DNA from 2 places in the Flavobacterium fluviale genome. Region 1 is predicted to be linked to the other one. Evidence: riboswitches for the same ligand, from Rfam matches in the RefSeq annotation. Region 1 holds a riboswitch; the other holds the start of a gene.

What was found. Region 1 has a riboswitch for S-adenosylmethionine ahead of HYN86_RS06915 (alpha/beta fold hydrolase). Riboswitches for the same ligand answer to the same signal wherever they lie in the genome.
Region 2: linked by a shared signal. The riboswitch ahead of HYN86_RS19770 (TlpA disulfide reductase family protein) and the one ahead of HYN86_RS06915 (alpha/beta fold hydrolase) in region 1 are both predicted to bind S-adenosylmethionine.

The regions. Positions count from the first base shown of each region.
Region 1 covers NZ_CP030261.1:1,530,203-1,541,157, forward strand. The annotation lists gene HYN86_RS06885 (hypothetical protein) at 1-465, shown strand, start outside; gene metK (methionine adenosyltransferase) at 577-1,827, opposite strand; gene HYN86_RS06895 (hypothetical protein) at 2,563-2,751, shown strand; gene HYN86_RS06900 (O-acetylhomoserine aminocarboxypropyltransferase/cysteine synthase family protein) at 2,806-4,110, shown strand; gene HYN86_RS06905 (homoserine dehydrogenase family protein) at 4,326-5,414, shown strand; gene HYN86_RS06910 (hypothetical protein) at 6,060-6,263, shown strand; SAM riboswitch class I at 6,453-6,560, shown strand; gene HYN86_RS06915 (alpha/beta fold hydrolase) at 6,640-7,623, shown strand; gene thrA (bifunctional aspartate kinase/homoserine dehydrogenase I) at 7,625-10,039, shown strand; gene HYN86_RS06925 (OsmC family protein) at 10,118-10,543, shown strand; gene HYN86_RS06930 (trans-sulfuration enzyme family protein) at 10,663-10,955, shown strand, end outside.
Region 2 covers NZ_CP030261.1:4,575,529-4,586,483, reverse strand. The annotation lists gene HYN86_RS19780 (TonB-dependent receptor plug domain-containing protein) at 1-1,751, shown strand, start outside; gene HYN86_RS19775 (hypothetical protein) at 1,931-2,281, shown strand; SAM riboswitch class I at 2,548-2,647, shown strand; gene HYN86_RS19770 (TlpA disulfide reductase family protein) at 2,896-3,885, shown strand; gene HYN86_RS19765 (aminotransferase class V-fold PLP-dependent enzyme) at 3,982-5,454, shown strand; gene HYN86_RS19760 (hypothetical protein) at 5,742-5,981, shown strand; gene HYN86_RS19755 (RNA polymerase sigma factor) at 6,125-6,694, shown strand; gene HYN86_RS19750 (FecR family protein) at 6,889-8,028, shown strand; gene HYN86_RS19745 (SusC/RagA family TonB-linked outer membrane protein) at 8,161-10,955, shown strand, end outside.

The sequences.
Region 1 (10,955 bases):
TATTTAGGTCAGGTTGAAGACAAAGATGGTTCTAACACAACTTTCTTAAAAGAATTTAATACTTATTTTGAAAGTAATTTAGCTGGAACAAGTCCAATCGAAAAATTAGATACAATTTTTGCTTCATTAGATGCTGCTTCTAGTTACTCTTATGATGGCTGGAATATGTTTAAAGATTATCATTCTAATCTTGCCAATAATGCAGCGTGGACTGTAGTGTTAAAACCTCAGAATTCTAACTTTATAAAAGATGCGATTAAATGGTCTGAATACAGTCTGGTTGTAACCAAAAACAATCCATATTATTTAGATACTTTGGCGCAGTTGTACTATAAAGACGGGCAAAAGCAAAAAGCAATCGAAACTCAGACTTTAGCTGTGAAATATTTATCAAATGTGACAGAGGAGGAAACCGCAGATGAAATAAAAGAAACGTTAGCAAAAATGCAGAACGGAACTTATTAATAAAGATTATACCTAAACATAAAAAAGCCGATTTCTAATTTTAGAAATCGGCTTTTTTATGTTTAGCTAACTAAGATATCTAACAATCTAAGTTAGTCTATAAGTCTAGATTTACAATCCAAATGCAGTTTTTACTTGGTCAACAAAATCAAGTTTTTCCCATGTAAACAACTCAACAGTAACCGTTTTTTCGTTTCCGCCTGGAGCAGAGAAAGTTTTAGTTACAGTTTCTGGTTTACGTCCCATGTGTCCGTAAGCGGCAGTTTCGCTGTAGATAGGGTTTCTTAATTTTAATCTTTGCTCGATAAAGTAAGGACGCATATCGAAGATAGCTTCTACTTTTTTAGCGATTTCACCGTTTGTTAAGTTTACTTTAGAAGTTCCGTAAGTTTCAATGAAAATTCCCATTGGCTCAGCAACTCCAATTGCATAAGAAACCTGAACTAAGATTTCGTCAGCAACACCGGCAGCAACTAAGTTTTTAGCGATATGACGAGTTGCATAAGCAGCACTTCTGTCTACTTTACTTGGATCTTTTCCAGAGAATGCACCACCACCGTGAGCACCTTTTCCACCGTAAGTATCTACGATAATTTTTCTTCCTGTTAAACCAGTATCTCCGTGAGGTCCTCCAATAACGAATTTTCCTGTTGGGTTAATATGGTAGTTGATTTTATCGTTAAATAAATGAGCGTGCTCTGGATTTTTAGCGATAATTCGTGGAATCAAGATTTCGATAATATCTTTTTTGATTTTAGCAAGCATTGCAGCTTCTTCGTCAAAATCGTCATGCTGAGTTGAGATAACAATCGCATCAATACGAGTTGGTTTATTATCGTCGCTGTATTCTAAAGTTACCTGAGATTTAGCATCGGGACGTAAATATGTGATTTCTTTATTTTCACGTCTTAAAATAGCTAACTCTTGTAATAATTTATGAGATAAATCTAGTGCCAATGGCATGAAGTTTTCAGTTTCGTTTGTAGCGTAACCAAACATCATTCCTTGGTCTCCTGCACCTTGCTCTTCTGGCTTAGCTCTGTCAACCCCTTGGTTAATATCTGCAGACTGCTCGTGAATTGCAGAAAGAATTCCACAAGAATTCGCTTCAAACATATATTCACTTTTAGTATATCCAATTTTACGGATTACCTCACGTGCAATTTGTTGTACATCAAGATAAGTATTCGATTTTACTTCACCTGCTAAAATTACCTGACCTGTAGTAACTAATGTTTCACAAGCTACTTTTGAGTCAGCATCAAATGCCAGAAAGTTATCAATTAAAGCATCCGAAATTTGATCTGCAACTTTGTCTGGATGCCCTTCACTAACAGATTCTGACGTAAATAAATAAGCCATAATAATTTATTAAATTAACATTAAGCGAGGAAAAAGTAATTGCTGAAAGTGCTAAAGGAGAGTTTCTGCTTTAGCATTTTTTACTACTGAAATCTATCTTTCAGTATTCATAACGAACCATTTCATTATGAAGAGGTTGCAATCAGTTCAAATTTTTCCTCTGTATTCGCGTGCAAAAGTACAAAACCATTTTGATTTGCAAATTAAAGTTCAACTTTTTTTACTTTATACAACAGAAATTTAACAAAAGCATATTAAATTGATAGGGTAATAGAAATTAATTCGCTTTTTGTTTGGTGGTTTGAAAAAAAGTTCTCACATTTGCCAAACAAAACAAATAGAAAAATGAATTTAACTGCTAAAAATATGTGCTGTATGATGCTGGAAACTTCCGCAGAGTGCACTATTGTTTAGTAATTAAATCTAAAAATAACAATAAGACCTCTGCAGTTTGCGGAGGTTTTTTTTTAATTCAAATTGAGATAGAATCATAGTGAAGCTTTTAAGATTAAAATGAACTTATATCGCTTATATGGTTACAAATTTAAAAAAAAGTAAAATGAATAATTCAAGAGTAAATAAAATGATGATGTGTTGTAAGATGTCGATGTGCGTCCCAATTTGCTGTTGCCGAAAGTGAAAGATAAAATCTTTGTTATAGTTTCAACTATAAGCCCTTTTGGTAAGCCATCCGAAAGGGCTTTTTTATTTTACCAACATTTTAAATTTTAAATCATGAATACACTAGACATAAATACTATCGCATTTCATTACTTATTGAGAACAGACTCTCAAAAGAATGCTCCTAAAACTGAAGAAACAATAAGTGAAGTTTTAAAGTATAATCCAGAGCATTATATAAAAACTCAAAAATCATTATTGTGTCAAATGTATGATCTTGAAGAAGAAGATCTTTATGTTTAAACAATATCAAATACAAAATATAACATATTAACAATATCTAAAAACTAAGAAATCATGAGTACACAAAAATTTGCAACAAACGCACTACACGCTGGACACGATGTTACTAAAAACGGAAGCACAAGAGCGGTGCCAATTTACCAAACATCATCATACGTATTTAATAATGCAGATCATGCCGCCAATTTATTTGGTCTTGCCGAAGCTGGATTTATTTATACAAGATTAAACAATCCAACAAACGACGTTTTAGAACAGCGTTTAGCCGCGCTTGAAGGAGGAATCGGAGCTGTAGTAACGGCATCTGGAGCATCGGCAATTTCTACTGCATTATTGACTTTGCTAAAAGCGGGAGATCATATAGTTGCATCAAACAGTTTATATGGAGGAACTTATAATCTTCTGAAAGTTACTTTGCCAAGATTAGGAATTACAACAACATTTGTAGATCCTTCAAAACCAGAAAATTTTACCAAAGCGGCAAAAGAAAATACAAGAGCTTTTTTTGTTGAATCTCTTGGAAATCCAAAATTAGATGTACTAGACTTAAAAGCAATTTCGGTAGAAGCCAAAGCATTTAAAGTGCCATTTATAGTAGACAATACAGTTGCGACACCTTACTTATTGAACCCAATTAAATATGGTGCCGATATTGTAATTCACTCCTTAACTAAATATATCGCTGGAAACGGAACTTCTTTAGGAGGCGTTATCATTGATGCTGGAAATTTTGATTGGGCAAACGGAAAATTCCCTGAATTTACCGAGCCATCTGCAGGTTACCACGGATTAGTATATCACGAAGCTTTAGGAAATGCGGCTTTTATTGCAAAAGCACGAATTGAAGGACTGCGTGATTTTGGTGCCGCTTTGAGTCCATTTAATGCTTTTCAGATTATTCAAGGATTAGAAACACTTCCAATCCGAATCAAGAAACATAGTGAGAATGCTTTGGCTTTGGCCGAATGGTTAGAGAAACAAGATGAGGTTGTGTGGGTGAATTATCCAGGTTTAAAATCGAATAAATATTACGATTTAGCCAAGGAATATTTGCCGCAAGGCCAAAGCGGAATCATTACTTTCGGATTAAAAGGTGGTTTTGATGCTGCGAAAAAAGTAGTAGATGATACAAAAATATTCTCTCTACTGGCCAATATTGGAGATACTAAATCGCTGATTATCCACCCGGCAAGTACAACACATCAGCAGTTGACAGATGAAGAACAAATCGAAACAGGAGTTTCAAAAGATTTGGTACGTTTATCTGTGGGAATTGAAGATATTGAAGATTTAATTGCAGATCTGCAAACTGTTTTTGCAAGTGTTTCACTTTCACAATACAGTATAAATAAGAATTAGGTTTTTTTGTTTTTTGTTTGAAAAATTGCCTTTAGTGATTGGTTATTGCTAAAGGTGATTTTTTATGAAAAGCATCTCTATAAATCATAAATCATATAAGTGATATAAGTTCATTTTAGTAAAATGTACCACAGTGCGTCTAGCCAATTTAACGCAAAGAAAATTAAATGAACTTATATCACTTATATGGTTAAAAAAACAAAATAGTAGAAATTATGTCAAAGCTTAAAATAAACATTATCCTTTTCGGAATTGGAAATATAGGAAGTACTTTGATTAATCAGATTATCGAAAGTCAGGAGTTTTTTCTTGAAAGTAAAAATGTAGATTTTCATTTTCCTATTATAACTAATTCTACAGTGGCCTTTTTCGAGAAAGAAGGAGTTGGTTATTCTTGGGAAACCAATTTTAGACAATTGGCAGTTCCTTTTAAGGTGGAAGATATTATTGAATTTGCTAAAGAAAATGAATTCGAAAACTTGATTGCTGTAGATGCAACAGCCAGTGATGAATTGGTGAAACATTATAACACGCTCATTAAAAACGGATTTAATATTGTGGCTGTCAATAAAAAAGCAAATACACTGCCGATAGACTTGTACAAAGAGCTCCGATCAGACCTTAAAAAGTATGACAAAGAATTTTTGTATGAAACATCCGTTGATACTGGAATTCCAGTTTTGCAGACTTTAAGAGATTTGTATTATTCGGGAGAAAAAATCACCAAGATTCGAGGCGTATTTTCAGATCATTTAAGTTATGTTTTTAATCGGTTCTCCGCCGAAGATGTTTCATTTTCATCTGTTTTAAAAGATGCAAGTCTTTTAGGATTGATGAAATCAACATTCAAGGAAGATTTATCTGGAAACGACACGGCAAGAAAACTTCTAATATTGGCCAGGGAAGTTGGAAAAGACTTTGACTTCTCCGATATTCAAATACAGCCTTTTATTACAGAAAATCACTTGGAAAAGAATGGAATACTAAATAAAGAGGCCGTTGACAAATCATTTAAAATAACTAAAATAACACAGGCTGAAAATCATGTACTCCGTTATGTGGGCGAATTTGATTTTGAGAAAAACAAGCTCGAGGTTAAATTGGTTTCAGAACCTGCACATTCTCCAATTGGACAATTAAAAGGCTCCGATACGATTTTTGAAATTTATACGCAGTCATACGCACAAGTTCCAATTGTAATCCAAAGTGCACCGCCATGCAAACAGGCAATTTCGAGAGGACTTATAACCGATATTTTGAAAGTTGCCGAAAGAATTAGGAATAGAGAGGCCGTTTGGTCTTAAAAACTTCTTAGAAATTAAAAATATAACTAATGTTCTTTGATAAACTGATTCGTTAAGGAAGTTTAGAAAGCTAAAAAACAAATTATTTTGTAAGTTTTTATAGTCTTTTTCTGTAAATTTTTTTTGTAAGATGTTTTTTGACGTAAAAAAATCACTTTTTAACGTATTTTGTAATTAAATTCTTGAATTTTATTTGTGTAATAAAAATAATAGTTGCATATTTGTTATACCCAAAAACTACTAGAAATCAAATGAACTTAAAAGTCAACAAAATGTTTTGCGCCATTTCGGTTAGTACCGAGGCTGGGTTGTCTATTGCTTAAAAAATTGTAAGAATACAATATAAATATAGTAAAGCCTCCCAAAACATATTGGGAGGCTTTTTAATTTTACACAAATGCAGAATTTAAATAAAATACAATATAAATCACAGATGAATAAATCCTTACAGATGAACAAGATGTTTGCTGTCGCGCTTATTTGCGTGCACGTCTGTTGATACTAAAAGAATAAATGAGTTTAAAAAACTTAACCCTTTTGGTATCTGAAATTCCAAAAGGGTTTTTTTATTCCAAAAAGCGATTTAACATAAACATAAAAAAGAAATAAAGATTATAAAACGCAACTAAACTAAAACTTAATATCATGAGCACATTGAACTACTTAGCAAAAACGATTTCTACTTTGAAAAACAAAAGAACAAAAAGAAATAATCCGCCGCCGCCGGCAAACGAGTTGGCTCACCCAAGATTCGGAATTACTGAAACGGGAAAAAATGCCGAAAAAATAACACCAAATTCTTTGTTGTTTTTGATGTATTCAAAAGAAAATGAAACGCTTTTTATCTAAACTAAAAAGCATCGCAAAATAGGCTTCGGCCTGCTTAATTTTACTGGGCATTTTTGTTCGGTAAATTTTTGCGTATAAGAGTTTTTGCTGCAGTATGTTTATGAAATTTAGCAAACAGTTTCGATAAAATTTGTTTGTTAGAGAAATTAGTAGTTAATTTGCACTCGTTAAGTTCAAAAAAGTATTGAAATGTTATAAAGAAAGGACGAGGGATTAGACCCGATGAATCCTTAGCAACCCTTCGTTAATTCGAAGAAGGTGCTGCATTCTACCACGCCCAACGTGGAAAGATAACAACAAGAATTTTTCTAGTTTACACTAGTTTTTTCTTTCTAATATTTCCAGATACAAATCAGATAATACAACAGATTTGAAATTGGAAAATATACCAAACCCTATTAGCATACAAAATTTCACCACAGAAAATGGTGCGCTTTATCGTACACTGCCTTTAAGTTTTATTATTGCCGGTCAGCCATTGCATAGTGCGCCTATTGTTTTGGTAAATCATGCCTTGACAGGAAATGCGCAAGTTACTGGCGAAAACGGCTGGTGGAATGACTTAATTGGCGAAGGTAAAACCATTGATACTGCTGTTTACACCATTTTAGCTTTTGATATTCCAGGAAATGGGAGCAATTCTTTCCTAATCGAAAACTATCTAGATTTTACTGCAAGAGACATTGCCAGAATTTTTATCGAAGGAGTAAAAGCTTTAAATATTGAAAAGCTTTATGCCATAATTGGAGGTTCAGTTGGAGGCGGAATTGCTTGGGAAATCTTAGCTTTAGCGCCAAATATCACAGAACATCTTATCCCGATTGCGAGCGACTGGAAATCGACAGACTGGCTGATTGCCAATTGTTTCCTGCAAGAACAAATTCTCAATAATTCTTCAAAACCAATCGAAGATGCGAGAATACACGCCATGTTGTGTTATCGTTCGCCAGAATCATTCAAAGAAAAATTTCAGCGTACCATTAATCAAGACCTTTTGATTTTTAATATCGAAAGCTGGCTGGCGCATCACGGAAAAAAATTGCAGCAAAGATTTCAGTTAGCTTCCTATAAATTAATGAATCAGCTGCTTAAAACAATTGATATTACTAGAAATAGTGAAAGTTTTGAAAACTTATTGTCACAATCAAATGCATCAATTCATATAGTAGGAATTAATTCGGATTTGTTTTTTACAGCAAAAGAAAACGTAGAAACCTATGAAGAATTGAAGAAATTTAAAGACAATGTTTTCTACAGCGAAATTGATTCGGTTCACGGACATGACGCTTTTTTAATCGAGTACAAACAATTAGATCATTTACTTGCCGATATTTTTAAGGCAGAAACAATAAAAAAATAAAATGAAAGTATTAAAATTTGGAGGTAAATCATTAGCAAACGGAGAAGGACTTAACAAAGTTGTTTCGATCATTTCGGATAAAGTAAATCAAGGTGAAAAAATTGCCGTTGTAGTTTCTGCGCGCGGTAACGCAACAGATGAATTGGAATTTATCTTAACCATTGCTGCAAAAAATGGCAGTTATAAAGAATTATTAGAGAATTTTAAAAAATATCAAATATCAGATTATCCGCATGTAGATTTTTCGGAAGAGTTTAATGTTTTAGATAAACTTTTTGAAGGAGTAAGTCTAATTGGCGATTACAGTAAAAAAATCAAAGATCAGATTCTGTCAAAAGGAGAATTGCTTTCAGCTAAATTATTGACTGCTATTTTAGTAGAAAAAGGGATTCCAGCCAATTTTGTAGATTCAAGAGAATTGCTGAAAACCGATTCTAAATTTGGTGATGCACAACCTTTGGAACAGCTTTCAAAGAAAAACGTAGTCAATTATTTTAAAGAACATAATGGCGAAACGGTTAATATAGTTACAGGCTTCATTGGATCCAACAACAACAACGACACAACTACTTTAGGTAGAAACGGCAGTAACTATACCGCTTCGTTAATCGCAAATTATTTAAATGCCGAAGAACTTCAAAACTTTACACACGTAGACGGAATTTATACTGCAAATCCAGATTTAGTTGCAGATGCTAAGAAAATTGAATATTTGTCTTTTAACGAGGCAAACGAGCTGGCAAATTTTGGAGCAACAATTCTGCACGCCAAAACGATAATTCCGTTATTAGAAAAAAATATTCCGCTTCGTATTTTAAATACTTTCAATCACGAAAACCGAGGTACATTAATTACATCCGATTCTGCGAAAGAAGGGATTAAAACACTTTCTGTTCTGGAAAATGTTTCTCTTGTTAACCTTGAAGGACGAGGATTACTTGGAAAAGCTGGAGTAGATGCTCGTATTTTTAAAGTAATGGGAGATCACAATATCAGTGTAAGTATTATTTCGCAAGGTTCTTCAGAAAGAGGAATTGGGCTTGTTGTAGCGACTGAAAAAGCTACACTTGCAATGGTAGAATTAGAAAAAGAGTTCGAAAACGACTTTTATTCTAAAGATGTAAACCAAATTACAGTGACAGATAATGTATCGGTAATTTCGATTATCGGGCAGGATTTGAGCACTTTTCATAAACCATACACCGCTTTAATCAAAAATAAAATTGTTCCGATTTTGTTTAACAACACTGTAACGGGTAAAAACGTGAGTTTGGTTGTTAAAAAAGAAGAATTAAACAAAGCCTTAAACGTAATTCACGGTGAAATCTTTGGTGTTTCTAAGAAAATCAACATTGCAATTTTCGGTCACGGATTAGTTGGAGGAACTTTAATTAATCAAATTTTAGAATCAGCTGCAGCAATTGAAAAACGAAAAGATATTAAGCTGAATGTTTTTGCTATTGCAAACTCAAAAAAGCTGCTTTTAAATAAATATGGGGTTACTGCAAACTGGAAAAATGAAATTGAAACAAAAGGTGAGTCATACACAATTAAAGATATTATCGCTTATGCAAATGACCATCATTTAGAAAACTTAATAGCAATTGATAATACGGCAAGTGCAACTTTCGTAGAAAATTATATTCCGCTTGTAGAAAGCAGTTTCGATTTGATTTCTTCCAATAAAGTGGCGAATACATTAAGCTATGGTTTTTACAAAGAATTAAGAAAATCTCTAACTGAAAACCAAAAGAATTATTTATACGAAACTAATGTTGGAGCAGGATTACCATTAATTGATACGATTAAATTACTGCATCTTTCAGGTGAAAATATCACAAAAATTAAAGGTGTCTTCTCAGGAACATTGAGTTATTTATTTAACAATTTCTCTGCAAAAGATGCGCCTTTCAGCGAAATTCTGCAGGAAGCAATTGATAATGGATATACAGAACCAGATCCGCGTGAGGATTTATGTGGCAATGATGTGGGTAGAAAATTATTAATTTTAGCTAGAGAATTGGATTTGCAAAATGAATTTGAAGAAATATCAATTCAGAATTTAATTCCAGAACACTTACGTGAAGGAAGCGCTGCTGATTTCCTAACGAAATTAAAAGAATTTGATCCAATTTATGCAAAAATAAAAGCAGAACAGCAGCCAAATCATGTATTAAGATATATCGGCGAATTGTCTGGTGATTTACAAAATGACAAAGGAAATCTTGAAGTAAAATTAGTTTCAGTGCCAAAAGATACTGCATTAGGTGGATTAAAAGGTTCTGATTCTTTCTTCGAAATTTATACAGAATCTTACGGAGATCGCCCAATCGTTATTCAGGGAGCTGGTGCAGGTTCTGCGGTAACGGCAAGAGGAGTATTTGGAGATATTTTGAGATTGTCTGATAAAGGATAATACGATTTTAGATTGCAGATTTTAGACTTGAGATTTTATATTTACAAGACTATAACAAAACAAAAAAATAACAACACAATGAAAGTAACTTTAAACAGAGTAAATGACGCATTTCATTTTAAAGTAAAAAATGAACGCGGACACATAGTTGACGTTGATAGCAGAGCCGAATTTGGCGGAAGCGATTTAGGAGCAAGTCCAATGGAATTGGTGTTAATGGGCGTTGCAGGATGCAGCGCTATTGATATGATCTCAATCTTAAAAAAACAGCGTCAGGAAATTACTTCTTTCAATGCTGAGGTTGAAGGAACAAGAGTTCAAATCGAAGAAGCAAAACCTTTTAAAGAAATCGATGTGGTTTTTTATTTAGAAGGAGAAATCAGCCCAGAAAAAGCCAAAAAAGCAGCACAGCTTTCTTTCGAGAAATACTGTTCTGTTGCCAAAACGGTTGAGCCAACGGCAACAATTAAATACAAAGTTGTCCTGAACAACGAAGCTTTGTAAGAATTAGAAAATTAGTTAATTAGAGAATTAGATAATTTCTCTAAAAAGTTTGAATTTTAAGTTCAGTGATAACCTGAAACTTTAAACTTGAAACAAAAAAACAAAAACAAAACAACACAATGAATAAAGAAGAATTTGGTTTTGAAACACAAGCCATCAGAACACAATTAGAAAGATCACAGTATTTAGAGCATTCGGTGCCTTTGTACCTTTCATCAAGCTTCGTTTTTGAAGATGCTGAAGATATGAGAGCTTCGTTTACAGAAGAAAAAGAAAGAAATATTTACAGCCGTTTCAGTAATCCAAACACATCAGAATTTGTGGATAAGATCTGCAAAATGGAAGGTGCAGATTCTGGTTATGCTTTTGCAACGGGAATGGCTGCAGTATATTCTACTTTTGCAGCATTGTT
Region 2 (10,955 bases), 1.8 Mb from region 1:
TTAATACACCAATTTCAAAACAAAATAGAAATGTGTATGTAATTTCAAGTGAAACCATTAAAAAACTTCCAGGAAGAACGCTTCAGGAAGTACTGCAATACGCAAACGGAGTTGACATTAGACAAAGAGGTCCGTTTGGAACTCAGGCAGATATAAGTGTAGACGGAGGAAGTTTTGAACAAACTGTTGTTTTGCTAAATGGAGCAAAAGTAATCGATTCGCAGACTGCACACAATATGTTAAATCTTCCACTTCCGGTTGAAGTTATTGAAAGAATCGAAGTAGTTCGCGGACCGGCAGCAAGAATTTACGGTATCAACAGTTTAACGGGAGCAATTAATATAATCACTAAAAAACCAACAGATTCTGGATTTTTGGTAAGCACTTACGCTGGTTCTAATTTTGAAAAAGATACCCGCGATACAGGAGACACTTTTTACGGAACCGGCGTTCAGGCTGGTGCTGTTTTGGGGAAAGAAAAACAACAGCATTTGATTTTTGCTTCTCACGATAAAAGCAATGGCTACCGATACAACACCGCATTCGAAAACAATAAAATTTTCTATCAAGGAAATGTGCAGCTTAATGACTCTAATGAAATTTTAGGTTCAGCGGGTTACATCAACAACGGATTTGGAGCAAACGGATTTTATGCAGCACCAGGAGATTTAAATTCTACTGAAATTGTCCAGACTACATTTGCCAATATTCAATCTAAACATGCTATTACAGAAAATTGGAAAATTATGCCGAGAGTAACATACCGATATAATTATGATGATTATCGTTACTTAGGAAACTCAAATTTAAATGTTGGAAGAAGTCAGCATTATACTAATTCTATCGCTGGAGAATTGAATTCGACGGTTAAATTATCTAAAGGCGAAATTGGTTTTGGAGCTGAATTTAGAAATGAAAATATTCATTCGTCTAATATTGGAGATCATGACCGTGAGAATGTTGGAATCTATGCAGAATACAGAACGAGTTTTACAGATAAGCTTGATGTGAATTTAGGAACTTATTTGAATTATAATTCCGATTATAAATGGCAGGTTTATCCTGGAATTGATGCTAGTTATGCCATTACAGATGCCTTTAAAATCATTGGAAATGTTGGAACAAGCCAGAGAATTCCATCTTTTACAGATTTATATTTAAAGCAGACAGGAAATATTGGCAACGCCGACTTAGATTCGGAAAATGCTTTTCAAAGTGAAATTGGTTTTAAATACAACAAAAAAGCTTTAAGCTTTAATGCTAATTATTTTTACAGAAAAATAGACAATTACATCGATTGGATGCGTGATTTGACAACGCAGCCATGGCAGAGTCAAAATACAGGAGATTTAAAAACAAACGGAATCAACCTGCGAGGGAACTACAGATTTGATTTTTCTAAAGATTCAAGATTGAATATCCTTCTAGCTTATACGTATTTAGATTCTCAGTTTGAAAGTTCTCGAACAGAAATATATTCTAAGTATCTTATTTCTTCATTAAAACATCAAATAACCAATACAATAGATTATCAATACAGAAATTTTTCAGTATTGTTTGCAACACGTTTTAACGAAAGAATTACTGGGCCTTCTTACTGGGTTAATGATTTTAGAGTAAGTCAGTCCATTCAAAAATTTACAATCTTTTTAGATGCGCAGAATATATTTAATGCCACTTATTATGAAGTAGGAGCGGTGCCTCTGCCGTCAAGATGGTTTACTTTGGGAGTGAAATTAGTGACTTTTTAAGACGAATATCATTTTACTTTAGTTAGTTACAGAGCTTGGAAACTTAATTGTTTTCAGGCTTTTGTGCTTTAAAAAATTAGTTTTCATATGAATGTTTATGTAAAAATTTCTAAAAATACTGTAAGATTAACTGTTTTATAAGTAGTTACTTAGCTTTTGCAAACATTAAAACATTTATTATGAAAGCTTTATTGAAATCAAAAGTCATACTTTTTGTATTTGTAACTGGAGTCCTGTTTTCTTGTAAAAAGAACGACGGTTACAGTGATCAAATAGAAACTTCCAGCGTTCCTCTTGACACAACACAAACAGAACAAGTTTCTGATACTGCCACTACATCGACAAATATTGTAACTACTCAAACTCCAACAACTGCAAATGGTAATACAGATTCTTTAAGTACTGCCGGCAGAGGAAGCGGGCCAGGAGAAAGTGTACAAGATGGTTCGACCTATACGCCTGCAAAAGGAGTGCAAAAAGACAGCGTTAAACTGCAGACAGAAAGTGCTAAAAAAAGAAAGAATAAATAATTATTCAATCAGAACAATTATAAACTCATTTCAAAACGAAATGAGTTTTTTTATGCCGTAAAGAATTTAAAACTAATTTTCTTTTGGAAATTCTTTGTAAAAATTAAAATTCTTTAAATTTATTTTTCATTTTAAATTGTTGTTATTCAGTGTTTTTACAAGGGTATAGAGCAATTCTTAAAATAAAATTGAAAAAAATATTATTAAATACTACTAATTTGATAGAATTAGTATGTATATTTGTACCACAGAAAATTTCTGAATGATACTTATCCAGAAAGACCGAGGGAATAGGCCCATTGACGTCTTAGCAACCTGTTACCGAATAAGGTGCTAAATCCTTCCACTATAGTGGACAGATAAGAAAGATTTCCTCCAAATCTGAATAAGGTCATATTTTTAAACTTTTATTTTTTTAAAATGAAAACCGAATCAATCTTATACTCAGGTTACGAACTTTTGAATTTAATTTTCGAAGAAAATAGTCTTGCTTTTTTCCGAATGTGAAGAAATTAAATTCTCCCAATATTTTTATTATTCGACAATTTCTAGAAGCCTTTTCACATTTGGGCTTGAATATCTTTATATCCATTATTAACCAAAATCAAAATACAATGAAAAAAATACTATTAGGCTTTGCTTTCCTTTTTGGCTTTAGCCAAACTCAGGCACAGGAAAATAATTTGCAGTTAAAAGGAACTGTTGTAGATACAGTTGTTAACTATGTTTACCTGCAAAAGTTTCATAATAAAATGTTTACCACAATTGATTCGGTAAAAGTGAAAGACGGAAATTTTAGTTTTAAAACTAAAGTGAAAACGCCCGAATTGTACGGTTTAAGTGTGAATACAGAAAGCAGTCCTTTGTATATTTTTCTTGAAAAAAGCCCTATTACAGTAAAATTAAATCCGAAGAAATATTACAGCAATTCAGTAGTCGAAGGTTCTGCTTCTCAAGATTTATTTGAAACTTACAAAAAATCGAAAGATGTAGAAATCAGTAAATTCATTACAGAAAATCCTAATTCAATTGTTTCGGCTTATGTATTGTACAGAAATTGGTCTTACAGATTATCACCAGAACAAATTAGACAAAATATTGCCTTGCTCGATAAAACCCAGCAAAATACTACTTACGTGAAAGAGCTAAAAGATCTTGCCCTTGTTTTGGACGGATTGGCAGTGGGGAAAAAAGCTCCAGATTTTACAGCCAATAATCCAGAGGGAAAACCAATCCGTTTTTATGAAAATTTAAAAGGTTACACTTTAGTCGATTTTTGGGCTTCGTGGTGCGGCCCATGCCGAAGAGAAAATCCAAATATCGTAGCCGCTTATAAAGAATTTCACGATAAGGGATTCAATATTGTTGGAATCTCTTTGGATAAAAAGAAAGAAAACTGGATCAAAGGAATTCAGGATGATAATTTGACTTGGCTCCACGTTTCTGATTTACTTTTTTGGAACAGCGCCGTTGCGAAGTTATACGGAATAAGAGCAATTCCTGGAAATTATTTAGTCGATTCAAACGGAATAATCGTAGCCAAAAATCTTCAGGGCGAAGAGTTACAGTCTACACTTAAATCGCTTTTAGAAAAAAAAATATGAACGTTTTAAACACATAGAGTCAAGTCAAAATGCTTTACTCACCAAAAGATTAAAGTTCATCAATAAAAAAATTAGTTAATTTAAAATGATCAGGAAATGAATGCAATTGAGACAACAAAAGAACCAATTGAGTTAGAATGTTACTTCTCTAAGTTTAGAGAAAATACAGTAGGTGTAAATCATACGTATAGATCGGTATATGGTAAACAAAATCTGCTTTACGCAGATTGGGTTGCCAGCGGAAGATTATACAGTCCGATCGAGGATATTATGCTTAATAAAATGGGACCGATGATTGCCAATACGCATTCGCTTTCAAGTCAGACCGGGAAAACGTCTACTTACGCATATCAATATGCCAGAGATAGTATTAAAAAATCGGTTAATGCAAATGAGTGCGATGTCTTAATTACAACAGGAACGGGAATGACTGCTGCTTTATCGAAGCTGCAAAGAATCATGGGACTGCGAACAAGTAATGAAGAAGATAAACCAGTAGTTTTTATTACACATATGGAACATCATTCGAATCAGGTTTCCTGGTACGAAACAAATGCAGAAGTTGTGATTCTTCCTGCAGATGAAAATAATTTGGTCGATCCTAAAATTCTTTCCGAAGAAATTAAAAAATATGCTGGCAGAAGCTTGAAAATTGGTTCTTTTACGGCCTGTTCTAATGTTACTGGAATTATTACGCCTTATCATGAACTGGCTAAAATCATGCATCAAAACGGCGGACTTTGCTTTGTAGATTTTGCAGCTTCGGCACCTTATGTTAAAATCAACATGCATCCAAAAGATCCAGAGCAGCAGTTAGATGCTGTTTTCTTTTCGCCTCATAAATTTCTTGGCGGACCCGGAACATGCGGTATTTTGGTTTTTAATGAGAAATTATACAAATCAGATTTTCCGGATAATCCAGGCGGAGGAAATGTAAAATGGACCAATCCGCTGGGTAAATATTGTTATAGCGAGGTCATAGAAGTTAGAGAAGATGGCGGGACGCCAGGCTTTCTACAAGTAATAAGAACTGCCTTAGCTTTAGAATTAAAAGATAAAATGGGAGTTTCAAACATTAAAAACAGAGAAAAAGAACTGCTTGATCTTTGTTTTTCAAGACTTCAAAAAATAAAAGGTTTGTCCATTCTAGGAGACCTTAAAACAGAACGAATCGGCTGTGTTTCTTTTGTAATCGAAGATATTCACTACAACTTAATCGTAAGACTTTTAAATGACCGTTTCGGAATTCAGGTTCGAGGCGGATGGTCTTGCGCGAGTACGTATGCGCATTATCTTTTCAATATAGATGAAAATAAATCGGCAGAACTTACAAATGAATTATTAGAACGAAATCAAACGAATAAACCAGGCTGGGTTCGTTTGTCACTGCATCCAATCATGACAAATGATGAGGTTACATTTATATGCGATGCAATTGAGCAAATCACGCTGCATTATAAAAAATGGCAGCATGATTATGTATACAATTCAGCTTCAAATGAATTTGAAAATCCCGAAATAAAAGAAACAATTACAGAAGAAGTAAATGAATGGTTTAGACTGGATTAAAATCTTATAAAGTAACTTAACAGGTTATAAAAAACTGTTAGGTTACTTTATTTTCTCTTTAAAAATATTTAAATCACAGCTGTAAAACATGTTTCAAATAACGTTCGTCAAATTGAATATTGTTGCAAATTATAATTTGCAACCTCTTTCTAAAAAAAACAGTCTTTTAAATTTATAATTTAGAGGTGAAATGATTTACAAATAATTGCTGAGGTATCTTAGGAATTAATTTCTTCGCTTAGAAAGTGTTTAATCGCGTAAATATTTTACCTGCTAAATTCCAAATTATGTCTGTACCTGAAGAGTTATATAATATCAGATTTGCGGAATACTTTGAATCGATCAAAGTACTGTACTTAACCAATGAGAAGTTCAGATCAATTTGCGATGATTACTGCACCAACGTAGTTGATGCTCAAATTTATAAGAAAAAATTCGAGAAAAATTTCCGCCGTAAACTAGAATGTGAAAATTTATCTAAAGAATTAGAAGAAGAAATCTTGTTTTTTGTCGTTAGAAGCACTTAAGGTTTATTCAGAAAAGGTTTCAGTCTATTCCATTTAAACCCAATTTAAATACATCAGATAATGTCACCCTTTTCTGTATGTTTTAGTTTTTAACATAAAAAATGTTTAATATTGCGTTTTTTGATCCTCAACCCTTTTTATTAATGCCTCTCTATAGCGAATATGCTGATGATATTTTATTACGTCTTCTTAAAGAAGATGATCAATCGGCCTATACAGAAATTTTTAAAAGGTATTCTAAACTTCTAATTAATCATGCCTATAAAATTCTTGAAAATCAAGATGAGGCCAATGATGTTGTCCAAGAGGTCTTTCTCTCGATCTGGAACAAACGTAACGAATTAACAGTAACCGGATCTCTTTCTTCTTATTTATACAAAGCGGTAAAAAATAGAGTACTCAATTATATCGCTCATGAAAAAGTGGTTTCACGCTACGCTGATTCCATTTCCAATTTCGTAGAAAACGACTATGTCTTCGCTGATTCTAAACTTAGGGAAGAAGAATTAGAATCGATTATTGCAAAAGAAATTGCTTTACTGCCCGAAAAAATGCGCGAAGTTTTTCTTTTAAGAAAAGTAGAAGAACTTTCGTATGATGAAATTGCACTTCAATTGAATATTACAGACAAAACAGCCAAACAGCAGGTATATAATTCCGTTAAAATATTACGCGAAAAACTCAAGAATTTTATGGGTGTTTTTGTGTGGTAACAAAGAATTGTGTTTTTGTTAATTTCTGTGATAAAATCTAGCTATATCGTTGTAATCCGTAAAGAAGAGTTAATACTATTCCGGCTTTATTAATGATATAATAATAATTTTTTAATTTTTTTTTGTCATTGTCTATGACAAAGGTCATTTCTAACTGTCTTACTTAAAACAGGACAAAACTTCGTGTTGTAATTATGAATGAAACTGAAATCTTAGCATTGCTGAAAAAATATCAGAAAGGTACTTTATCGAATGAAGAAAGCGACAAGCTTGATGCATGGTATCTGAATAAAGCTTCTCGCAGCAATTTACAGCTCAGCGAATACGAACTGGAAGACAGTTATAATTATTTACAATCGAATCTGCCGTTAGAGAAAGATAAAAAAGTCATTTCTCTTTGGCCGCGCATTGCTGTGGCTGCATCAATAGCAGTACTACTAGGTTCTGGAATATTTTATTTCACCAAACCCAAACAACAAAATATTGAGGTTGCAGCAAAACCGCAAGAAATTGCTCCCGGCGGTACAAGAGGTATTTTGACCCTTTCTAACGGAAAACAAATTGTTCTTTCGGCTATTTCTGGAAAAGATACCATTGCCAAAGAAGGAGACGATCAAGAAGTGACCATTAAAATGGGGGCAAATGGTGTTATTACATACGTGATCAATCCAAATGCTGATAATTCAAAAAACGATCCAGATTCTTTTAATACACTTTCGACACCAACAGGCGGTCAATACAATATTGTTTTGGCAGATGGAACCAAAGTTTATCTTAATACAGTTTCCTCAATTAAATATCCAACGCAGTTTAACGGCGATCAAAGAATTGTAGAATTAGAAGGAGAGGCTTATTTTGAAGTTGCCAAAAATAAAAACAAACCTTTTATTGTAAAATCGGGCAGTCAATCTATTGAAGTGCTGGGAACTCATTTTAACGTACATGCTTATACCAACGAATCGGTTGTAAAAACTACATTGTTAGAGGGGAGCGTTGCGGTTTCTTATAAAAATCAAAAATCAATTTTAAAACCAGGACAGCAGTCTAGTATATCTGACAACTTTAGTAAAATTAAAATTAAAGAAGTGGATACCGAAGCCGCAGTCGCTTGGAAAAACGGCCGTTTTAAATTTGATAACGCCGACTTAAAAACGGTCATGAAACAATTGGAACGCTGGTACGGAATTAAAGTAGAATACCGCGGCGATGTTTCGGATGTGAGATTTAACGGAGGAACGTTTATGAATAAAAATTTGTCTGAAGTATTAAAGGTACTTGAGCTTAGTAATATAAAATTTAAGGTTGAAGGAAAAACAATTATTGTATATCCCTAGATCGAAATTTACCGTATATATTGGTCTATAAACTAAAAAACCAGAGGCAGTTGCGATGCTTCTGGTTGTTATAAAGGTTTATAGCCAGTATAAGTTGTACACCTATTGTTTAACTATAACCAATGTAAATGTATGAAATTAAATTTACAACCAAAAAAACCTTACAAAAATTCTGAAAAAAAGATCCCCAGATTTAATTTTTCTATTTGTTTAAAGATCTTCGGTGCACTTGTTATACTGCTTTGCAGTTATTCGGGACAGGCACAGAATATCAGCATTAATTTCAAAGACGCATCACTTGAAACGGTTTTGAAAGAAGTTGCCAAACAAAGTAACTACGAAGTATTTTATACTCAGAAACTGCTTAAAGATGCAAGTCCAGTTACTATTAATGTAAAGAATTCGAGTTTAAAAGAAACATTGAACCGGATTTTTAATTCCCAAAATTTAAAATATTCCATTACCAATCAAACTATTGTGGTAACTGCGGGAAAAGAAAAAACCGAAAATTTGGGAAACGGACTAATCGACGTCCGAGGAAAAGTATTAAATAATAAAAACGAGCCTTTTCCTGGAGTCATTGTTACCCTTGTAGGAACCAACAGAAATAGTATAACCGATTTTGACGGAAGTTTTACTTTTGATAATGTTCCAGAAAATGGTATTCTAGAATGTTCTGGATTGACTATTGAGAAAAAATCTTTTGGTATCACAGGCAGAACCCAGTTGACTCTAGTTGTGGAGGACAAAGTGGCTGCAATGAAAGAAGTTGTGGTAACGGGATATCAAACCATAGCAAGAAGCAACTTTACTGGAGCAATTGCCAAAGTTGATGAGAAAACATTAAATGAAAACATCAATGCTGATTTATCAAGCGCGCTTGAAGGCCGTGTTGCAGGTTTGATGTTTCAGAAAAATCCAAGCGGCGCAGCTGCCGATAAACCTATTTTAAGAGGTATCGGTACTTTCTCTAGTGACCAAGTTGGTTATAGTCCGCTTTTAGTAATTGATGGTTTACCAACAGAATTGACTCTAAACGATATTAATCCTTATGATATAGAAAGTGTAGACGTTCTTAAAGATGCGGCTGCAGCTTCTATCTATGGTTCGAGAGCGGCAAATGGTATCATTGTATTAACGACCAAAAAAGGAAATGGAAAATTAAAAGTAAGTATCAATTCTGATTTCTTTATTGCGGAAAAACCGAACATGAGAGATATGAATTACGCTTCTACAGGCGATATAATCGATCTTGAACAGGCTGTTTACAATAGAGAAAGAGCAAGATTTGCCAACACATCGACCATGTTTAGCAATTATGGAGATATTGGGAACAGCAGTATGAAATACTACAGTCCGCTTTACCAGCTTAACAGGAATTTGGAAGAAGGAAAAATTAGTAATGCTGATTATGACAGTACGCTTTCGCAATGGAGAAAAAACGACTACATAAAAGATTATCACGATAATGTATGGCAGAATGAATTCAGACAGCGTTACAATGTAGCCTTTTCTGGTAGTACAAGTAAACAGAATACTTACGTGTCGTTAAATTATGACGAATCAAAAAATCGCGTGAAATTCAACCAAAGCAGAGCATTTAATCTATATGCAAAAAGCAGTTTTCAGATCAACAACTGGCTGAATGCAACATTTGGAGTTAACGGAACTTACAGCAATGATGACGTAACCGATGGTGATTATAACGATTACCTGACTATTCAAAAAAGATACGAGCGCATTACAGATGATAACGGGAATCTGGTTATAGCACCTTTTGTCGGAATTAGAGATGGTTTTACTTCGAGCGGTGTTATTAATCCGGCTGTTGCCGAAAAATTAGCAGGTTTAAGTGGGTTTAAACCAATGTCTTTTAATGTTTTAAACTCGCTTCAGGAAGGAATCGAAAAACAAAATTCACTAAGTTTAAGAGCATTTGCCAACATAAAAGCCAAAATTTGGAGAGGTCTAAGTTATAATACGCAGTTTCAATATGAGGTAAGAAGAAACGATAATGAGCAGTATTATGACATTAACTCTTATAAAATGCGCTATGCAATTAATACCCTGACAGGATATAATGCAGCTACAAATGTGTATACACCAGTAGAAGGTTTTTCTACAGGAGGACGTTTCGAACAATCCAGTAGTCAGGCTACTAATTACTCTTTTAGAAATCAGTTAGATTATGCTGAGGAATTTGGGGAAGGCAAACATTCTATTAATGCTTTGGCTGGTTTTGAAATGCGCGAAACATTTCTTCCAAGAACTGTTGAGTCGCTGCGTTATGGTTACGACCCTGTAACACTTACTTCGGCTGTAATGAATAATCTTGCATTAAGTCAAACAGGAGTTTCAAGTTATATATTCGGAAATAATAGAACTTTAGGGGCTTTAGCCAGAACACAAAAAGAAATATTACACCGTTATTTTTCAGTTTTTAGTACTGCGAGTTATACTTATTTATCAAAATATAACGTGACAGGAAGTTACCGTGTAGATAGAGCCGATTTATTTGGAGTAGATCCAAAATATAAAAATCGTCCTTTATGGTCTGCAGGTTTAGGGTGGAATGTAAGCAATGAAGAATTCATGAAACCTGTCAAATGGGTAAGCATGTTGAAATTGAGAACGACATATGGTATTAACGGAAATATAGACCAAAGTACAACTCCATACATTACCGCTACAAGAAGAAACGATAACTTATACCAATCTTTACAGTATACCAATATTACAGCGCAGCCAAATCCGATGTTGAGATGGGAGAAAACGCAAAGCACAAACGTTGGTCTGGATTATAGTTTGTTTAGAGCAAAATTAAATGGTAGTATCGATTTATATCGTAAATATAGCAGCGACTTATTAGCTACAACAGATTTAGATCCTACAGTGGGGGCTTTGACAAGAAGAATTAACGCTGGAGC